Regions from separate parts of the Lactobacillus sp. PV037 genome, predicted to be linked through region 1. Evidence: predicted binding sites of a transcription regulator. Region 1 holds the regulator's gene; the other holds the start of a gene.
What was found. Region 1 encodes NrdR, which represses ribonucleotide reductase genes. Its sites were predicted from a motif close to ACACNATATATNGTGT; they were not measured.
Positions count from the first base shown of each region.

Region 2: FP435_RS08235 (deoxynucleoside kinase) is a predicted target of NrdR. The motif match lies at 4,469-4,484, and genes of this name have one in related genera.

Region 1 is NZ_CP041987.1:1,076,797-1,084,475, reverse strand. Features, by position in the region: gene mutM (DNA-formamidopyrimidine glycosylase) at 1-458, shown strand, start outside; gene coaE (dephospho-CoA kinase) at 455-1,051, shown strand; gene nrdR (transcriptional regulator NrdR) at 1,057-1,524, shown strand; gene FP435_RS05775 (DnaD domain protein) at 1,528-2,880, shown strand; gene dnaI (primosomal protein DnaI) at 2,889-3,794, shown strand; gene thrS (threonine--tRNA ligase) at 4,066-6,000, shown strand; gene FP435_RS05760 (glycosyltransferase) at 6,266-7,679, shown strand, end outside.
Region 2 is NZ_CP041987.1:1,547,738-1,555,416, reverse strand. Features, by position in the region: gene FP435_RS08255 (YdcF family protein) at 1-71, shown strand, start outside; partial or broken gene FP435_RS08250 (ATP-binding cassette domain-containing protein) at 111-2,442, shown strand; gene FP435_RS08245 (BMP family ABC transporter substrate-binding protein) at 2,513-3,550, shown strand; gene FP435_RS08240 (glucosamine-6-phosphate deaminase) at 3,621-4,343, shown strand; gene FP435_RS08235 (deoxynucleoside kinase) at 4,492-5,139, shown strand; gene FP435_RS08230 (deoxynucleoside kinase) at 5,159-5,845, shown strand; gene FP435_RS08225 (NCS2 family permease) at 5,978-7,288, shown strand; partial or broken gene ribB (3,4-dihydroxy-2-butanone-4-phosphate synthase) at 7,522-7,679, shown strand, end outside.

The sequences.
Region 1 (7,679 bases):
GTCAAACTACAGGAATTAAAAATTTAGGTCCAGAGCCTAATACATCAGAATTTACAGTTGATTATTTTGCTAAACAACTAGCTCGTAAAAAGAAAAACATAAAGAATGCTTTGTTAGATCAAAGTATTGTAGCAGGGCTAGGTAATATTTATGTGGATGAAGTTTTGTGGCGCAGTCAAATTCATCCCTTAAGTAAAAGTAGTGCTATTACACAAGCAAAAGTAAGAAAGTTGCATGATAATATCAACGAAATTATTGCCTTAGCAATTGAAAAAAGAGGCACTACTGTTCATACCTTTTTAGATGCAGATGGCAAAGTCGGTGAGTTTCAAAAATTGCTGCAAGTTTATGGCAGAGCTGGCAAAAAATGCACTAGGTGTGGCACTACATTAAAAAAGATTAAGGTAAATGGAAGAGGAACTACATATTGTCCTCATTGTCAGGTAGAATACAAATGACATACTTTTTAGGATTGACTGGTGGAATTGCAACAGGGAAAAGCACTGTAGACAAACTTTTTAGAGAAAAGAAAATTCCAATAATTGATGCAGATAAAATTGCCCATCAATTAATGTTGCCAAATGAAAAAAATTACAACGAAATAGTCAAGAATTTTGGGAATAAAGTTTTAGCTTCAGATTTGACAATTGACCGAAAAAAGTTGGGCGAAATTGTTTTTAGTGATAAAATAAAACTCACGCTTTTAAATGATATTACTCATCCTAATATTATTACTGAAATAAAAAATCAAATGGCTCAACTTGAAAAAAGGGAAGAACCGCTTGTTGTGTTAGACATTCCTTTGCTTTTTGAAGAAAAATTGGAATATTTATGTGAGGGTGTTTTATTGATTTCGGCTCCTAAACAGCTTCAACTTCAACGGTTAATGGCACGTAATAATTTGTCTCAAAGCCAAGCTAATCAACGAATTATTAGTCAAATGCCGCTAGTTGAGAAAAAGAAGTTGGCCGATTATGTGATTGAAAATGATCAAGATCTGGGTGTGCTAAAAGATAAAGTGATAGCTATCTTAAAATATTTAGGAAGGTAGATAAGATGGAGTGCCCAAATTGTCATCAAAATGCTTCTCGAGTGATTGATTCTCGCCCGAGTGATGAAAATCGTGTTATTCGTAGAAGAAGAGAATGTGAAAAATGTGGCTATCGGTTTACCACATTTGAACGAATTGAACATGTTCCTTTGTTAGTAGTTAAAAATAATGCTACAAGGGAGCCTTTTAACCGTGATAAAATATTACATGGAGTTATTATGGCGGCACAAAAGCGTCCCGTCTCAATCGAACAGCTAAATAATTTGGTAGATAAAGTAGAAAATGATGTTCGTAAGCAAGGAATTGGTGAAATTTCTTCTAAAAAAATTGGTGAGTTCGTAATGAATTATTTAGCAGATCTTGATGATGTGGCTTATATTCGCTTTGCTAGTATTTATCGTCAATTTAAAGATGTTTCTGGGTTCATGGAAGCAATGGAAGACATGATATCAAAACATGAGAAGGAGAGTTAGTGAATGTTTGCTAGCACAAATCCTAAGCAACCTTTTTATGTTGCTAATCAAGTGGAAGTAAGTGCTACAAGTCAGAAAGTACTTACATATCTGTATCAACCACTTGTTGGTGCATTAGGGGTGGGATTATATTTAACATTAGTTAATGAATATGACTCAGTTCCTTTTAATAGTGACTATCGTACTTTATATCAATTGCAAGAACAGACCAATAGTAATTTAAAGAATCTCTTCGACAGTTTGCATTATTTAGAGGCAACCGGTCTGGTAAAAACTTTTGTTGGTAACAATCCAGCTTTAGGGGATGTAATAATTTTCAGGCTTCAACCAATCCCAACGGCTGCTGAATTTTTTAAGACATTTTTATTATCAAGTTTGCTTTTAGAAAGAGTTGGAGAGGTAGCTTATGAGAGGTTGGTAAAGGAGTTTACCCCACGAAGATTTATGGGATTAAAAAACGCTCATGAGGTTACTAGTGCATTTTTTGATGTCTTTAGGCTAAATGAACAAGCAGCCATTAATCCTCCTGAACAAGTAACTCAAGCTGTAAAAAAAGTAGAAGCAGGCAACAAGCGAGTACTAAAGGTTGGGAAAACAGATATTAGGATTGATTGGGAGTATCTAAGAATGCAGCTAGAAGCCTATCATGTTGATGGGGGAGAAGTTGTTAATAAACGTCGTGAGATCAGTCAGATTATTCAGTTTTATCAGCTCTCTGAAATTGAATTTGCTCAATTAGCTGTTAAAACTCTTAGTCCTGGTGAAGATAAATTAGATATTAAAGCCATTCAAAAATTAGCAAATAGTGAGTATGGTACTAGTCGCACTAGAAATTCAGTGCGAAGACAAATTAAAAGTCAAGAAGAAGATTATGTGTTACCAACTGCCTTAAATAAAACCGATAAAGAAATTTTGTTAGAAGTAGAAAACAAGGCTACTGTAGCTTATCTATATGATCTCAAGAGTCGGTTAGGAGGGATGGTTACTGGAGATGAAAAGAGAGTAACCTTTGTTTTGCGAGATAAGTATGGTTTCACTGATCCATTAATTAATTTAATTGTTTATGCTTGCTTAAGCGAGTACCCAACTTTATCAATGAAATATGCAGAAACAACAGCTAATGATTGGTTACGTGAAAAAACACTTACTCCTGTTAAAGCATTAGCAAGAATTCGAGAAAGACAAAAGGGTAAGCAACGTCGCACTTACTTTTATAATAAGAAAAAGTCCACTACTTCTGATGGAGTCGATTGGGATAAAAAGGCGCAGCAGCAAGCACAAGAAAAAACGCAGCACACTAAAATGTCTCATGAAGAAATGGATGAGATTTTTAATAATTTTGAAAAGAAAGAATGAGTTACACAATGGAAGATATCAGTAGTCTCATAAAAAAAGCAATGTTTAATTTGAAGCCAGAAGCAAAATTTCGTCCAGATTATCAAACTGCTTTAGAAAATGAAGAAGTGAAAAAATTTTTGGCAACGCATCAAGCTGAAATTACTCCTGAGATTATTGATAATTCTTTGGATAATTTATATCTTTTCACCCAACAATTAAAATCAAATCGCATCCAGAAAATTTTACAAGGTTATGAACCGCATTTGGTGTTAAATGATAATTTAATTGAAATAACGTATGCACCTGGAAAGGTAATGCAAACTGAACTTGCACTTAATAAAGCACAAAAAAGAATTCAATTAATTGACCTACCTGAAAAACTTAAAAATGTGACTTTAAGTGAACTTGATAAAGCGCCTGGACGTGAAGAAGCTTTAGTCAAAATTGCGACTTTTTTGAAGCAATATCAAACAAACTCTCACGCACGTGGCCTTTATCTAGAAGGAAGTTTTGGTGTAGGTAAGACTTACTTATTAGCAGGGCTAGCAAATGTATTGGCCCAAAATGGGACACAAGTTATTTTCTTACATACACCATCCTTTATTGCCTCACTTCCAACTTTTGTTAAAAAAAACACTTTAGCCGCAGAAGTAGATAAAATTACTCAAGCACCAGTAGTGATTTTTGATGATATTGGTGCTGAAAGTTTAAGTGAGTGGTCACGTGACGATATTTTAGGAGTAATTTTTCAAAAAAGAATGGATAATGAACTCCCAACTTTCTTTACTTCCAACTTAGATTTAGCAGGTTTGGAAAAACATTTTAGTGAGACTAAGAATAGTGTAGACGAATTAAAAGCTAAAAGAATTATGCAAAGGATACGTTTTCTAAGTGAAGAAGTATTAGTAAAAGGAGAAAATCGTCGAGTATAAGAAATTTATACTTGCATCTAATAAAAGAGCTAGTATAATAAAAAGCAAGTGAAGACATGATTAACTTTGCCTCAGAGACAGGAATCTAGTTCTGAAAATTCCTGAATAAAGTTAACCCCAACTTCTAATACTCAAATTATTAATATTGGTTAGGCTGCCATTATCAGTCAATAAGGAACTAGTGTAGTAACTAGTTTAAATTTGGGTGGAACCACGTAATTAACGTCCCAGTGCTTATTTGCACTGGGATTTTTTATTTGGAGGTAAAAATATGAGTTTTGTAGTTACTTTGCCAGATGGCTCAAAGAAAGATTTTGATAAAGCAATCAGTGTAAAAGAATTAGCTTCAAGTATTGCAACATCATTAGGAAAAGCTGCAGTTGGAGCAAAAATTAATGGTGTCATGAGACCATTAGATTATGTTGTAGATAAAGATGTTGAAGCAGCCATTATCACCGATAAGGATGAAGAAGGATTAGATATTTTAAGAGCAACTACTGCATTTTTATTAGAAGCAGTTGCTAAGCGTGAATATCCTGATTTACGTTTAGGGATGCATGAAGCTGACGAAGGTGGATTCTTTGTTGATACTGATAAAGAAGATCAAATTAAGGTTAGTGAGCTCCCTAAGCTTGAAAAATTAATGGCTAAGGCAATTAAAAATGGTGAAAAGATTGAATTCACTAAGATGAAGAAGTCTGAATTACAAGAGATCTTCAAAGATGATGCTTATAAACTTGAATTATTAAAAGATCAACCTGATGAAGTTGAAGTTTATAAATTAGGAGATTTTGTAGACTTTGGTTTTGAAGCTCTTCTTCCTAATACAGGAAAAATTAAGAACAACTTCAAATTATTATCAGTAGCTGGTGCTTACTGGTTAGGTAAGTCATCTAATCCAATGCTTCAAAGAATTTTTGGGACTGCCTTCTTTAAGAAGAGTGCTTTAGAAGAAGATCTTAAGCGTCGTCAAGAAATCAAAGAAAGAGATCACCGTACTATTGGACGTGATTTAGATTTATTCTTTGTTGATCCGAAGGTTGGTGCTGGGCTTCCTTACTGGATGCCTAATGGTGCCACTATTCGTCGTACTATTGAACGCTACATCGTTGATAAAGAAGTAGCGGATGGTTACCAACATGTTTACACCCCAGTTTTAATGAATGTGGATGCTTACAAGACTTCCGGACACTGGGCACACTATCGTGATGATATGTTCCCACCAATGGATATGGGTGATGGCGAAATGCTTGAATTACGTCCAATGAACTGCCCATCACACATTCAAATTTACAAGCACCACTTACGTTCATACCGTGAATTGCCAATTCGAATTGCTGAATTAGGTATGATGCACAGATATGAAAAATCTGGAGCTTTATCAGGACTTCAACGTGTGCGTGAAATGACCTTAAATGATGGCCATACATTTGTTTCCTTAGATCAAATTCGTGAAGAATTTGCTAAAGTATTGAAGTTAATTATGGATGTTTACAAGGACTTTGATATTACGGATTACTACTTCAGATTATCTTATAGAGATCCTAAAAATACTGATAAGTATTACGCAAATGATGAAATGTGGGAAACTGCACAAAGCATGCTTAAGGCAGCCATGGATGATCTTGGTTTAGATTATGTTGAAGCTGAAGGTGAAGCAGCCTTTTATGGACCTAAACTTGATATTCAAACTAAGACTGCTTTGGGTAATGACGAAACAATGTCAACTATTCAATTAGACTTTATGCTTCCTGAAAAATTTGGCTTGACTTACACTGGTAAAGATGGTGAAGAACACCGTCCAGTGATGATTCACCGTGGTATTGTTGGTACGATGGAAAGATTCATTGCTTACTTAACTGAAATTTACAAGGGTGCTTTCCCAACTTGGCTTGCTCCAGTTCAAGTAAAAATTATTCCAGTTAACTTAGATGCTCATGGTGATTACGCAATGAAAGTTAAAGAAGAACTTACAAAGCGTGGCTTTAGAGTTGACGTAGACATGAGAAATGAAAAGATGGGTTACAAGATTCGTGAATCACAAACTCAAAAAGTTCCTTATACTTTAGTATTGGGTGACGAAGAAATGAATAACAATGCTGTTAATGTTCGTCGCTACGGAACAGAAGAACAAATTAATAAGAGTATGGATGAATTCATTAATGAAATTGATTCAGATGTAAAATCTTACTCACGTAAAAACTAGAAAAAATGCTCCAAGAAATTGGGGCATTTTTTCTATACATTTGTTATTTAATTACTTGAAAAAAATCCTAATTTTTGTGTTTAAAAATGTAATCTGAAAGTGCCATTTTACTTGAATTTAATGGTAATTGTAAGTAAAATTGGTATATAAATGTAAATTGGGGAAACTAGTTTCTCAATAAATAATTCGATTAATACTTTAAAAAGTTGTTTTTTTATTTTTTTATAAAAATTATATTATGAGCTAAAGGTAAGGGGTTATAAAGTTGATCTATTTTATTAATTTTGGAATGCCAAGTCATAAATCTGGGATTGAGCATGCTGAATTAAAACGCTTAAATTTATTTAAGAACCACCATCAACCTGCAAAAATCATTGCACGTGATTGGAATCGTGAATTACACAAGACTGCTAATGCATCTGGTGTAGATGACGATAGCTTATTAGGAATGTTTGACTACTTTCAAGATGCAGAACATGTACCAACTAAAAAGGTAACTGTTGAAGATTTAGATTTTGGACTTGAAAATACGGAACGTGTTGATGAACCTGACAAAAATCGCTACTTGGTAACTAGTGAACAAGGAAAATTAGTCGCACGTGTAAACTATGATCCTAACGAAGATAAACAAGTAGTTTCGACAGAATTGTTTGATGAATACGGTAATTTATATCGTGTAGATCACTATGATAGTCGTGGCTTTAGATCATTAATTCAATGGTATACGCCAGATAATCACGTTGGTAATGAAGAATGGTTAACGCCAGATGGTAAAACTATGATTCGTACTTTTAATAAGTTTGATATTCATCATAAGTTAGTGAAAACTGGTTGGTGGCTTCAAGAAAAGAATGGTGAAATCCATACTTTTGATACTATTGATGAATTATTTGAACATTTCTTAAATAGAATCAATGAAAAAGGCAATAATATTTTTGTCTTAGACCGTTCACTTTTAGCAGATGGAGCGTTAACACGCTTGAAGAAACCAGCTTATACAGTAATGCACTTACATAATTCACAAGCAGGGGATGCACAAGATCCACTTCATTCGATCGTAAATAATAATTATGAGTACGCTTTAGCAAACTTGGATGAGTATTCAGCAGTTGTTTCTGCTACCCAACGTCAAACAGATGATGTGGTTGAACGTTTTAAGCCAAAAGCTAAAATGTACACCATCCCTGTAGGAATTGTTGATAATGAAACCTTAAATGCAGATCATATTAGTGAAGATGAAAGAACCTTCGGTAAGGTGATTGCAGTAGCTCGTATTGCTTATGAAAAACGACTTGATGATTTAGTAAGAGCAGTAAAACTTGTTCATGATGAAGTTCCAGAAGTAACTTTAGATCTATATGGTTATGCAGATTCTTCTAATAATTATGGTGAAAAGAAGAAGATTGAAAAGTTAATCAAAGAATTGAAACTAGAAGATGTAGTAACTTTTAAAGGTTATACGACAAATATTCCAGAAATTGAAGATAAAGCCCAAGTATTTGGATTAACTTCACGGATGGAAGGATTTAACTTAGCAATCATGGAAGCTATTTCACATGGTGTTGTTGGGATAACTTACGATGTAAATTATGGTCCTAACGACATTGTGCAAGATAAAAAGAACGGCTACATCGTTGACTTTGGTGACTATAAGGCTTTAGCGGACCGCATGATTAAAG
Region 2 (7,679 bases), 470 kb from region 1:
TGATTATGGGAGTTATTACTTTAATTTTTGTTCTCTTGGCTATTTTATCTGGAATCGGATACATAAAATAAGTTATAATGGTATAACTATTATGTTAGAAAGGATCTTTTATGCTACAGCTAGAACATTTAATGAAGACATATCACATTGGTGGCGTTACAACCCATGCACTAGATGATGTCTCTATTAACTTCCGTAATCACGAATTTGTTGCTATTTTAGGACCTAGTGGCTCTGGGAAAACTACCTTATTAAATGTTATTGGAGGATTAGATCGTTATGATAGTGGTGACATAATCATTAACGGTAAATCGACCAAAAACTTTACCACTACCGACTGGGATGCATATCGTAATAATACAGTTGGTTTTATTTTTCAAAATTATAATCTAATTCCCCATCTTTCCATCATAGAAAATGTAGAACTAGGAATGATGCTCTCAGGAGTCGACAGCAAAACTCAACATGAAAAAGCAATTGCAGCCTTAAAACGTGTTGGACTTGGTGACCATCTCGCCAAAAAGCCAAATCAACTTTCTGGAGGACAAATGCAGCGTGTTGCAATTGCCCGGGCAATTGCAAATGACCCTGATATTTTACTCTGTGATGAACCTACAGGAGCATTAGATACTAAAACTAGTGAAAGTATCATGCAACTTATTAAAGAGCTAAGTAAAGATAAGTTAGTAATCATGGTTACTCACAATCCTGAATTAGCAAAAGAATACGCTAGTCGTATCGTCCATTTCCAAGACGGAAAAATCCTTAGCGACTCTAATCCTTTTACTCCTAAACATAAGGTCAAAGATACTTTTAAACTTATCAAAACTAAAATGTCTTACTGGAATGCCTTAAAGTTAAGTTTCACTAATATCATGACCAAAAAAGGGCGAACTTTTTTAACGGCCTTTGCTTCTAGTATTGGAATAATTGGAATTGCAATTGTTTTGGCACTTTCCCATGGTTTTCAGCATCAAATTGATGAAACCCAAACCAAAACATTGGCTCAATTTCCAATTTCTATTTCCAGTGTTGCAAATGATTTATCACCCACTACCAAAAAGACTCTGATACCAACCAAAAAAACAATGGATATTTAGTAGCTAGTAAGCCTGCAAATGAACAAAATACACACAATAATCATATCACTCAAAAATATGTGGATTATGTAAATAAAATTAATCCCACTTATGCTAATAACATTACCTATATCCGTGGAGCACAATTAAATCTTTTAACTAAAGCTAATAATAAATTAAGCAAGTTGAATTCTCAAATAATAATTCTAGTGGTAATTCTCTCGCCAACGCCCAAACTCAAGGAATGGCTACTATGGGAATTAACACCAATGTTTTCCCTACCACTTTGGATAAGAAAAAAGGAAACTTTTTAAGAACCAACTATCAACTTCTTGCTGGAACCTGGCCAACTTCAGAAAATCAAGTAGTTTTAGTCCTAAATAATAAAAATCAAGCTAATATCAATGCCCTTAAAAATATCGGCATTAATGTCAAAAATGGTCAAAAAATCAATTTAAAGTCCTTAATCGGGAAGAAATTTAAACTAATTTCAAATAATAATTACTATCAAGAACTTCCTACTGGAAACTTTGTTCCTAAGAGTCCGAGTTCTTCTATGTATAACTCTGGCAAAACCATTACTTTATCAGCAGTTATTCAAGGAAAAAATAATTCTCAAATGGCACTTTTAGACAATGGAATTGCTTATAGCGATGCTTTGAGTAAAGAAGTAGTTAACGAAAACCAAAACTCTGCAATTGTTAAGGCGCAAAAAGCAAGCTCTAAAAATGTTATGACAAATCAACCTTTAACCAGTACAGCTAAAACGCAGTTTTTAGCTACTCTTGGTGGGAGCACCCTTCCAACTGGTATCTTAATTTACCCAACTTCATTTGATTACAAGGACAAAGTTCTTGATTATCTAGCTCAATGGAATAAGGGTAAAACTAAATCTAATCAGATTCTCTATACCGATATGTCTGGTACAGTAACCAAATTAACTGGAGGCTTAATTGGAGGTATTACTGATGTTTTAGTAGCCTTTGCTGGAATTTCCTTGATTACATCAATGATTATGATTGGAATTCTTACTTACACATCTGTTTTGGAAAGAACTAAAGAAATCGGAATTTTAAAAGCTCTTGGTGCACGTAAACGTGATATTACCCGGGTATTTGATGCCGAAACTTTTATTCTAGGACTCTTCTCCGGAATTCTGGGAATTTTTATTGCCTACTTATGTACTTTCCCAATTAATTTTGTTTTATACAAAATTACTGATATGAGCAACTTGGCACAACTTGATCCAATGCAAGCACTTATCTTAGTAATTATTTCCACTATTTTAACTATGATTGGTGGGCACTTACCTGCTCGATTAGCTGCTAAAAAAGATGCTGCCATTGCTCTTCGAAGTGAATAAAAAAGACGGCTTTTAATGCCGTCTTTTTTAGTGCTAAAATTTAGGTAAACTCACTGTAAAGGAATTTTTTATGTTAAAAAAACTATTCTTAACTACTTTATTTACATTTTCACTTTTTTTAGGTGGGTGTAGACACTCTGACCACAAAACTGTTCATCATTCTGCTAATCCTAGCATTGCGCTAGTAACGAACGCCCCTGACGATGGAACTAATCCCTATATTGAAGCCGGTAAAGAAGGCCTTAAAAATTACGCTCAGCAACATCATTTAAGTACAGGAAAAAATGGCTATCAAATCTTTAGTCCCAATTACACTAAAGAAGACTACAGCTTAATTGACCAAGCAGCGCAAAAAAACTTTCATACTATTATTGCTTTAGGAGCTAGTTTTAAAAATGCTGTAGATGATACTGCCAGTCTTTATCCTCACAATAATTTTGTTTTAATCGATGGTAAAGCTAAATCGGCTGCAAACGTCACTAGCATTACTTTCAATAGCTGGCAGATGGGGTATTTAGCCGGTGTAGCGGCTGCAAGCTCTAGTAAAACGCACACTGTCGGAATTTTAAGCCAACCAGCTTCTTCTTTACTAAAGGGATATTTAGCTGGCATTAATTATTATTCCAAATATTATCATGTAAAAACCAAAATTTTAGCAAAAACAATTTCTTCTGCTCCTAACAAAGAACAAGCGCAAAACTTAACTCAACAAATTTATCTGAAGAGAGCCGATATTATTTTTTCTGCCGTCGGCCAAAATAGCCAAGGGGTCTTTTCAGCGGCTAAGGCAATCAATCAGACTCAACCTGTTAATCAAAAAGTTTGGGTAATTGGGGTTGATAATGATCAAAGCAGTGCTGGAAAATATCAAGCTAAAGGTGGGCAGCCCTCTAATTTTACTCTAACCTCAGTTATTAAAAATATTCCCCAGGCCATTGAAAACGTTAGTGAAGAAAGTTTCAACAATGCCTTCCCTGCTCGTCAGCTTCTAAATTATGATTTAAAAAATAATGGCGTCACCCTTATTCATTCTACTAATCTCTCTTATTCTAGCTGGATTGCTATTCAAAAAGCACGTACTTACCTTATTCAAAAAAATGCTAAGTGACTTTTCTTGACGGTCTATACCAGTTAATTATATAATGGACTAGACCAATAAGAGAGGGGTAATTATTATGATGAAAATTATTGTTACCAAAGATAATATTGAAGGTGGCACTAAAGCTTTTGAAATTATCAAAAATGGCATGGCTAATGGTGCTAAAGTATTGGGTTTAGCAACGGGTTCTTCCCCAATTTCCTTATATAGTGATATGTGCAATAGCGACCTTGATTTTAGTGAAATGACTAGTATCAATTTAGATGAATATTATGGCATCAGTCCTGAAAATCCCCAAAGCTACCATTACTTCATGCAAAAACATCTTTTTGATCAAAAACCTTTCAAAAAATCTTATATTCCAAATGGCTTAGCAAAGAATATTGATGAAGAAGTAGAAAATTATAATCAAATTATTCAAGAAAATCCTATCGATATTCAAATTTTAGGGATTGGACACAATGGCCACATCGCTTTTAATGAGCCCGGTACTCCTTTTGGAAGTTTAACTCATAAAGTCACTTTGGCAGAAAGTACGATCAAAGCAAATTCTAGATTTTTTAACAATGAAAAAGAAGTTCCACGCCAAGCAATTTGCATGGGAATTAGATCAATTATGCAAGGGAAAAAAATTGTACTTTTAGCTTACGGTGCTTCAAAACAAGACGCTTTAAAGGCATTAGTTGAAGGTCCTGTTATTGAAAAAGTACCTGCTTCAATTTTACAAGACCATCCAGATGTTACCATTATTTGTGATCAAATTGCTGCTAAAAAAATTAATCCTAAATACTTTACTATCTAGAGATATTAAGCTTTTACAGGATTTATTTCTCAAAAAAAGCCAAGCTACTGCTTGACTTTTTTGTGTGGAACATTTTTTAAAAACCACTTGCACAACCACAAGATATTGTTCTAAACTGGTAAAGCAAACAACATATTGTAGAAAGAATGTGATTCCAGTTATTGTTTTAAGCGGGCCTATTGGAGCCGGAAAATCCAGTTTAACCAGTATTTTATCTGAGCATTTAGGAAGTAAAGGTTTTTATGAAGGTGTAGATAATAATCCCATTCTTCCCCTTTACTATCAAGATATGGCACATTATACCTTTTTATTAAATATCTATCTTCTAAATCACCGTTTAGATCAAATTAACGAAGCTATTTTAGAGCCTAATAATGTTTCAGATCGCTCAATTTATGAAGATGCGCTCTTTTTCAAGATGAATGTAGACAGTGGGAAGGCCGATCCAACCGAGTTTAATATCTACAATAGTCTTTTACATAATATGATGGCTGATGCTCCAGGTAATCCAAGTAAAAAACCAGATTTATTGATCTATATTCACGTTTCATTGGATACAATGCTTAAACGAATCCAAAAGCGTGGTCGTTCTTTTGAACAACTCTCTACTGATCCTGAATTGAAGAACTACTATGCCCGTTTAATTCAATACTATGAACCATGGTTCGAAGCCTATGATGCTTCTCCAAAAATGAAAATTGATGGAGATAAATATGACTTTGTGGTTGATGAGAACGCACGCAAGGAAGTTATTGCACTTATCGACCAGAAGTTAAATGAAGTGGGTAATCTGTAAGAATTAAAGAAGGAATGTGATGACAGTTATTGTTTTAAGTGGACCTATTGGAGCCGGAAAGTCTAGTTTAACAGGAATTTTATCAGACTATTTAGAAACTAAGCCTTTTTATGAAAGTGTGGATGACAATCCTGTCCTTCCTCTCTTTTATGAAAATCCTAAAAAATATGCTTTTTTACTTCAAGTTTATTTTCTAAATACACGCTTTCAAAGTATCAAAAAAGCACTAACTGATGATAATAATGTGCTTGACCGTTCAATCTATGAAGATGCACTCTTTTTCCAAATGAATGCTGATATTGGACGAGCTACCCCTGAAGAAGTTGACACATATTACGATCTTTTAAATAATATGATGAATGAATTAGACCATATGCCAAAGAAAAATCCTGATTTACTTGTGCATATTAAAGTTTCTTATGACACTATGCTCAAGCGAATTCAAAAACGTGGTCGTAATTACGAACAACTCAGCTATGATCCAACTTTGGAAGACTACTACAAGCGTTTATTACGTTACTATGAACCTTGGTATGATCGTTACGACTATTCTCCAAAGATGATTATTGATGGCGATAAATACGATTTTATGGCAAATGATAATGACCGTAGTATTGTCTTAGCACAAATTGTAACTAAATTAAAAGAAGTAGGTAAATTGCCAGAAAATTGGGATAAATCTACTAATATTAGTCTTGAAGCTTAAGTCCTAAAATTAGGGCTTTTTATTTTTTGCTTTATTATTTATAATTCGGGTTTACAAGAATATAATTGCTTGATACACTATTAAAGTAATGCTTTTAATTGTTAAACACGAACATTCACAATGGAGGTTAAGATGAACTTCGTAAAACAATATTTTAAATTGGATAGCCTCGGGACCAATATTCAAACCGAGTTTTTGGCAGGACTCACCACTTTCATTAGTATGTCCTATATCCTTTTCGTTAATCCCTCTGTTTTAGGAGCAAGCGGCATGAATACCGGTGCCGTATTTACTGCTACTGCTCTTTCAGCAGCCTTAGGTACTGCAATCATGGGAATCGTTGCCAATTATCCTATTGGAGAAGCACCAGCTCTGGGAATTAACGCATTTTTTGCTTATACGGTTTGTATTGGAATGCACGTTTCTTGGCAAACAGCTTTAGCTAGTGTATTTGTCGCTTCCATAATTTTCATTTTAATTACCCTCTTTAAATTACGCGAAAAAATTATCGATTCAATTCCAGCTGATTTAAAATTTGCAATTTCTTCAGGTATTGGTCTTTTTATTGCCTTTCTAGGTTTTCAAAATGGTGGCTTAATTGTTGCTAATAAATCAACTTTAGTTGGGCTTGGTTCTCTTCATAACCCACTTGTTTGGATTACAATTGTTGGATTATTTATTACAATTATCCTAATGATTTTAGGAGTTCCAGGAGCAATTTTTATTGGAATGATTGGTGCTTCAATTTTCGGAATATGCACTGGACAAATTTCACTTCCTCATAAATTTATTTCTTTCGCTCCAAGCTTAGCGCCAACTTTTGGCCAAGCAATTTTTCACTTAAAAGATATTAATACTCTACAAATGTGGGTAGTTGTTTTAACCTTCCTATTAGTTACTTTCTTTGATACAGCTGGAACATTAATTGGGTTAGCACAACAAGCAGGCTTTATGAAAAATAATAAAATGCCTCGTGTGGGAAAAGCGTTGGCTGCTGATTCTACTGCAATGCTATTTGGATCAATTTTCGGAACTTCTCCTGTTGGCGCTTACGTTGAATCGAGTGCTGGGATTGCAATTGGAGGCCGTTCTGGTTTAACCGCTGTTTTCGTTGCTATCTTTTTCTTGATTTCAATGATTTTTAGTCCCCTACTTAGCGTCTTTACTGTTCAAGTAACTGCTCCTGCCTTAATTATTGTCGGTGTATTAATGGCTCAAAATACTGCTCATATTCATTGGAATAAATTAGAAATTGCTGTTCCTGCATTTTTAATTTTAATCGGAATGCCACTTAGTTATAGTATTTCTGATGGACTTGCCTGGGGAATGATAACTTATCCAATTTCGATGGTAGCTGCCCGCCGCTATAAAGAAGTCACACCAATGATGTGGGTACTATTTGTAATCTTCATTATCTTCTTGTGGGTACTAAATTTTAAATAGGAAATTTATGAGGAGAATTCCTCATTTTTTTCTATAAAAAATTGACAATAAAAATTAAAATAGTTAATATAATAATTGTAAATTTTATTTTAAGGAGCGATGAGATCCATATTACTTTACTTTATATTTAGCTAAATTTATGGTAATTTCATACTTTGATACGACATAATTTCCCACTTGTTGTTAACAATGTTTCGTTAGTTTAATTAAAGGAGATTTTGTCAATGTCAAAGATGATTAAAGAAAAAATTGAAAATGCACTTGAATGGTTAAAAAATGGCGGTTTGGTAATCGTAGCTGATGATGAAGATCGCGAAGCAGAAGGAGACATGATTGGTTTAGGTTCCAAGGTGACAGCAGATAATGTTAATTTCATTATCAAGAATGCTCG